Linked DNA regions of Bacillus pumilus. The protein of the gene in region 2 interacts with the protein of the main gene of each other region in a pairwise test. Links are inferred from orthologs where the notes say so. Each region holds a gene or a part of one and is shown on either strand. Other genes may lie near its edges. The genes, in order: rpe and eno.

Region 1 (3,132 bases), 1.0 Mb from region 2 along the record:
AAACAATCCTTGCAAACCCCTTGAAGCTGTGGTAAATTATTAAAGTATCTTGAGGCATCTCTAAGTACGTATATGAAGAATATGATGATGTTTTCGCAGTTAGGAGGGAAACAAATGGCACGTAAATGCGTTATTACAGGCAGAAAAACAAAAGCTGGGAACAATCGTTCTCACGCAATGAACTCTACAAAACGTACATGGGGCGCGAACCTTCAAAAAGTTCGTATTCTAGTGGACGGTAAGCCTAAAAGAGTATATGTATCAGCTCGAGCTTTGAAATCTGGTAAAGTTGAGCGTGTATAAGCAAGAGTAAACGCCTGCTACAATAACTTGTAGCAGGCGTTTTTATGTGGAAATAAAGGAGATTACTCATTAATCTTTCTTAAATGAACCAAGCATCGCACGGACAATGCCGCCAAGAAATCTAGGCAGTTTGATTGTATAAAATTTCATTTTGTCCCCCTCCTAAAAGTACCGCTTGCAGCACAATTGAGCTTAATCAGCCATCCACGTTGATAGGTTGGTCAATCTTTGCTTCTTACCATTATTAATATGCCTTCATGAAAAGAAAAAGTACCATTTGAGTGGATGAGTTCGTTACTAATACATAGTGTGGAACCAGGCTCAATATGACAATTTTTCAGAGGATATTTGAAACCTTTTAATGTCAGCTTTTCAACAGGTGTCCCAAAGGGTAGAAACGATACATACTTTTTATCTTGATCTTCTTTTATTTCGTATGTACCAGGTTCAAACATTTGAATGATATTTTGTTTGTCTACAAGGGTGATATTCTGCTTGTGCTGAATCCCTTTATATAGAAGATGGATATTTCCTAGAAAATGATCCGCCCTTCCTCCTGTAATACCGTAAATGTCAATATGTGCTGGGTGCTGACTCAGTGCCCAGTTCAGCGCAAGCTCTAAATCGGTTTCATCCTTTTCAGCTTGAAAGACATTCAGGGCAGGCAATTTTTCTTTTAGCTCCCGAAGCTCTTCTTCTGTCACACTGTCAAAATCACCAAAGGCTTTGGCAGGGGTAATCCCGTGTTCTAGTAAGAAGAGAGTTCCACGGTCTACGCCAATCCAGAGAACATCCTCTTGTGATGCTTCACGTTCAAGTGGCGGGATGTATTCAAAAGGACCGCCGGCAACGATATGTATGTGCATGATATACGCTCCTCTTCATGTAAAAAGAACCAAAGATCACAATGACTTTGGTTCCTTCCTTTATGCTTCTCGAATTGCTTGGATCGCTACTGCGCGGTTGTCTTCACCGTATACCGCAGAGCCCGCGACGAGTAAATTAGCGCCAGCTTCCTTGCAGCTCTTTGCAGTCTCTACATTGACACCGCCGTCTATTTCTATCAGTAAATCGGTTAAGCCCTTTTGTTCACTCAGTGCTTTTACTTCTTTTACCTTCTTGAGGACAGATGGAATAAATGCCTGTCCACCAAAACCAGGGTTCACAGTCATGAATAACACTAGGTCCACATCTTCTAATACATGCTCAATGTGAGACACAGGTGTGTGGGGATTCAAGACGACCCCTGCTTTTACACCTTGTTCTTTTATATGTTGTATTGTTCGATGTAAGTGCGGACAAGCTTCCACATGAACAGAAATAATATCAGCGCCAGCTTTTGCGAATGCAGGAATATACCGATCTGGCTGCTCAATCATGAGGTGAACATCAAGCGGAAGACGCGTATGCGGTCTGATCGCTTCGACGACATTTGGCCCGAATGTCATATTCGGAACAAAATGACCATCCATGACATCGATATGAATGTAATCTGCACCGCCTTGTTCCACATCACGGATATCTTTCTCCAAATTGGCAAAATCTGCTGATAAAATGGAAGGGGCTATATAAACCATGATTTAGTACCTCGGCTTTCTGTCTTTGATTTCAGTTAAAAACTCTAGATAATGCTGATAGCGATACTCTTTGATTTGATCATGCTCAACCGCATCTTTTATCGCACAGCCAGGCTCTTTCACGTGCAGACAGCCTCGAAATTTACAGTCTCCACTTCGGTCTCTAATATCTAAAAAGTATAGACCTAGATCTTCTGCTTCGATGCCAGTAAATTCGAGCGAGCTAAAGCCCGGAGTATCTGCAATGAGCCCGTTTGCTGTTCGAATGAGCTCGACATGTCTTGTCGTATGCTTTCCTCGTCCGAGATGGGATGAGATATCATCTGTTTTCAGCGCCAATTCAGGACTCATCGCATTTAAAAGGGACGACTTGCCTACACCAGACTGACCGGCAAATACCGTGATTTTATTGTGAAAGTGTGGAGTCAGCTTCTCAATGCCGTCTCCTTCAATCGTAGAAGTTAAATGTACCTCATAGCCAATTTGCCGATAGTCGTCTGCATATGCCATGATCGTTTCACGCTCTTCGTCTGTTTTCAATAAGTCCATTTTAGTAATGCAGATAATTGGCTCAATATGATTGGCTTCAACAAGCACTAAAAATCTGTCTAAGAGCGATGTGCTAAAGGTTGGTTCTGCCGCTGAGAAAACAAGTACCGCTTGATCAACGTTACTGATAGGTGGACGAACAAGTTCGTTTGTCCGTTCTTTTACTTCTAATAAGTAGCCTTCTTTATCGTTGTCTGCTTGATACACGACGTAATCGCCAACAAGAGGTGTGATTTTGTTTTTTCGAAAGATGCCTCTCGCTCTGCACTGAACCACTTTTCCACTTTCTTGTGACTCGTCTAGCACATAGTAGAATCCGCTTAATGCTTTAATAATTTTGCCCTCAGGCATAAAGTCCCTCCTTTATTCATCATCAGGGTATTCGATCGTTTTCGAGCTGACGACTTTATCATCAACCGTCACTTGATAATATCCTTTTTGACCTGGTTCAATCTTAAATTTAATGGTCCGTTCAGTCGGCGCAGTGATTTTAAAGCTTTCGTACGAATCAGAGATGCTATGCTCGGCATCATCAATGGAAATTTGGACATTCATCTCCTGCCCTTCCGCTTCTGGTTCATAAGGGATCGAAATCTTTTCAGTCACCGTTTTGGCTGGTTTTTCCTTCGGTCCAAGAGAGAATGTAATCTTGACCGTGTCACCTGGTTTAACAGCCGTTCCTGCTCCTGGTTCCTGCTTCATG
Region 2 (3,145 bases):
TGGAGAAAGCATATCGCGCGATGGCGTATGGTGAAGGCCCAAGTTATCAAAACATCTATGATGTCGTTGATGACTCCTATGAAAATGGAATCTACGATGAATTCGTTATTCCATCTGTCATCACGAGAGAAAATGGTGAGCCAGTTGCCAAAGTAAACGACGGCGATTCTGTGATTTTCTATAACTTCCGCCCAGACCGTGCGATCCAAATTTCGAACACTTTCACAAATGAAGATTTCCGCTCGTTTGATCGCGGAGAAGCACATCCGAAGAATTTACACTTCGTCTGCTTCACACACTTCAGTGAAACGGTTGATGGCTATGTTGCCTTCAAACCAGTGAATTTGGATAACACAGTAGGAGAAGTGCTAGCGCAAAATGGATTGAAACAGCTGCGGATTGCTGAAACAGAGAAATATCCTCACGTGACGTTCTTTATGAGCGGTGGACGTGAAGAAGAATTTCCTGGTGAAGACCGTATCTTGATCAATTCTCCAGATGTGGCAACCTATGACCTCAAGCCAGAAATGAGCGCTTATGAAGTAAAGGATGCACTTGTTGCAGACATCAATGCTGACAAGCATGATGCGATCATCTTGAACTTTGCTAACCCGGATATGGTTGGTCATTCAGGTATGCTCGAGCCAACAATCAAAGCCATTGAAGCAGTAGATGAGTGCTTAGGAGCTGTTGTCGACGCAATCCTAGCAAAAGGCGGACATGCCATCATCACGGCAGACCACGGTAACGCAGACGTGCTCATTACCGAAGAAGGAAAGCCGCATACTGCACATACGACAAACCCTGTTCCAGTGATCGTAACGAAAAAAGGGGCAACGCTTAGAGAAGGCGGTATTCTAGCCGATCTATCTCCAACGCTTTTAGACTTACTTGGTGTTGAAAAACCAAAAGAGATGACAGGAACATCATTGATTCAGAAATAACAAATTGATTCAAAAGGAGAGAAATAACGATGCCATACATTGTTGACGTATATGCACGCGAAGTATTAGACTCTCGCGGTAACCCAACAGTTGAAGTAGAAGTTTACACAGAATCTGGCGGCTTTGGCCGTGCACTAGTACCAAGTGGTGCTTCTACAGGTGAATATGAAGCAGTAGAACTACGTGACGGAGACAAAGACCGTTACCTAGGAAAAGGTGTTCTGACAGCTGTAAACAACGTAAACGAAATCATTGCACCAGAGCTTTTAGGCTTTGATGTCACTGAACAAGTAGCAATTGACAAAATGTTAATCGAACTTGATGGAACAGAAAATAAAGGGAAATTAGGCGCAAACGCAATCCTTGGCGTATCTATCGCTGTAGCACGTGCGGCTGCTGATTTCTTACAAATTCCACTTTACCAATACCTTGGTGGATTCAACTCCAAAACGCTTCCAGTACCAATGATGAACATCGTCAATGGCGGAGAGCATGCGGATAACAATGTAGACATTCAAGAATTCATGATTATGCCTGTAGGTGCACCGAACTTCCGTGAAGCACTTCGCATGGGCGCACAAATCTTCCATAGCCTAAAATCTGTATTAAGTGCAAAAGGCTTAAACACAGCTGTAGGTGACGAAGGTGGATTCGCTCCAAACCTTGGTTCTAACGAAGAAGCACTTCAAACAATCGTAGAAGCGATTGAAAAAGCTGGTTTCAAACCAGGTGAAGAAGTGAAACTTGCAATGGATGCTGCATCTTCTGAGTTCTACAACAAAGAAGACGGTAAATATCATTTATCAGGCGAAGGTGTTGTGAAAACATCTGCTGAAATGGTTGACTGGTATGAAGATATGGTATCGAAATACCCAATCATCTCAATCGAAGACGGCCTTGATGAAAACGACTGGGAAGGTCACAAACTATTAACTGAGCGCCTTGGCAGCAAGGTTCAGCTAGTAGGAGATGACTTGTTCGTGACAAACACGAAGAAGCTTTCTGAAGGAATCAAAAACGGCGTTGGTAACTCAATCCTAATCAAAGTAAACCAAATCGGTACATTAACTGAAACATTTGATGCAATCGAAATGGCAAAACGTGCAGGATACACAGCTGTTATCTCTCACCGCTCTGGTGAAACAGAAGATAGCACAATTGCAGACATCGCTGTTGCAACAAACGCTGGACAAATCAAAACAGGTGCTCCGTCTCGTACGGACCGTGTGGCGAAATACAACCAATTACTTCGCATCGAAGATCAATTGGCTGAAACAGCTCAATACCACGGCATTGAAACATTCTATAACTTGAATAAATAATGCCAGCAACGCGCTGCGTTCCGCTCTTATATTAGAGTGGGCGCAGCGTTTTTTTTTGGTTGATAGAGATTCCGCAGCTGTTTCAATAGTCACATCCTATTTTTGTAAAAAATCGTCCTTCAGTCAGAGGGAAAGCGCACAGCTTTACCATTTATAAGCAATAGATCATGAAAAATCGACTAAAAATATGATCTGAAATGAACTTATGTTTTCTGTATGCGGGATAGTATCATTTTACATATATTAGGGGGTGATGAGATGCTGAATCCTTTTAGCCTTCGTTTTCCAGTAGGTGTGTATATGTATGTCCTTCACCTATTGGCGGCTTATGATGAAAGGAAGCAACGAATTCTAACTTCTAAGAACGTACAGAAAAATGCATTTTGGATTTATGTCCTTGCCGCTATTTTAGGTATTGTGACAGTCGCAGCATTGATTTGGGCATGCAAGACCTTTGGAAAAGGCTCTAAATTTTTAGGCGAATTCAAGTTCTTAGGCATGTACGTGAAAATCAAATGCGGTTTCTAACACGGATGAGAACAGATGCAAGGTCATCTGTTCCATCTGAAACAAACGGAGGAATATGATGCTGACATTACAATTACAAGAAAAAACGTATAGCCGCACCTTCTCTCTTCGTCATATACAACTGAACGTGAAGAAAGGCCAGACGATGCTTCTTTTAGGACACAATGGGGCAGGAAAGACAACCATGATCCAAGCTATGTTTGGACTCACGCCATTTACTGGCTACGTTTCCTTACATGGTGAACAGCTGAACCTTCAATCCTCAGCACATATTTCCCTTTTGAAAAAACACGTTTCTTATATTCCTGACGATCATGCATTGTTCGATTATTTAACACCAAGGGAATACTT

The links.
Region 1: the proteins of eno (region 2) and rpe interact in binary tests that used the Escherichia coli proteins (3 or more experiments, as listed by UniProt). The link is inferred for Bacillus pumilus from one-to-one orthologs.

What each region holds. Positions count from the first base shown.
Region 1 is NZ_CP047089.1:1,846,742-1,849,873, forward strand. What follows is about bases 56-2,850. They hold rpe (ribulose-phosphate 3-epimerase), read right to left. Parts: upstream 1,881-2,850; coding sequence 1,230-1,880; downstream 56-1,229. Other genes in these bases: rpmB (50S ribosomal protein L28), read left to right, coding at 115-303; spoVM (stage V sporulation protein SpoVM), read right to left, coding at 373-453; GPS65_RS08955 (thiamine diphosphokinase), read right to left, coding at 525-1,169; rsgA (ribosome small subunit-dependent GTPase A), read right to left, coding at 1,884-2,780; pknB (Stk1 family PASTA domain-containing Ser/Thr kinase), read right to left, coding at 2,793-2,850. Also shown: more of pknB, read right to left, coding at 2,851-3,132. UniProt on the Escherichia coli protein: Catalyzes the reversible epimerization of D-ribulose 5-phosphate to D-xylulose 5-phosphate.
Region 2 is NZ_CP047089.1:803,976-807,120, reverse strand. What follows is about bases 312-3,119. They hold eno (phosphopyruvate hydratase), read left to right. Parts: upstream 312-973; coding sequence 974-2,266; downstream 2,267-3,119. Other genes in these bases: GPS65_RS04020 (ATP-binding cassette domain-containing protein), read left to right, coding at 2,853-3,119; GPS65_RS04025 (hypothetical protein), read left to right, coding at 2,525-2,794; gpmI (2,3-bisphosphoglycerate-independent phosphoglycerate mutase), read left to right, coding at 312-944. Outside these bases: more of gpmI, read left to right, coding at 1-311; more of GPS65_RS04020, read left to right, coding at 3,120-3,145. UniProt on the Escherichia coli protein: Catalyzes the reversible conversion of 2-phosphoglycerate (2-PG) into phosphoenolpyruvate (PEP). It is essential for the degradation of carbohydrates via glycolysis.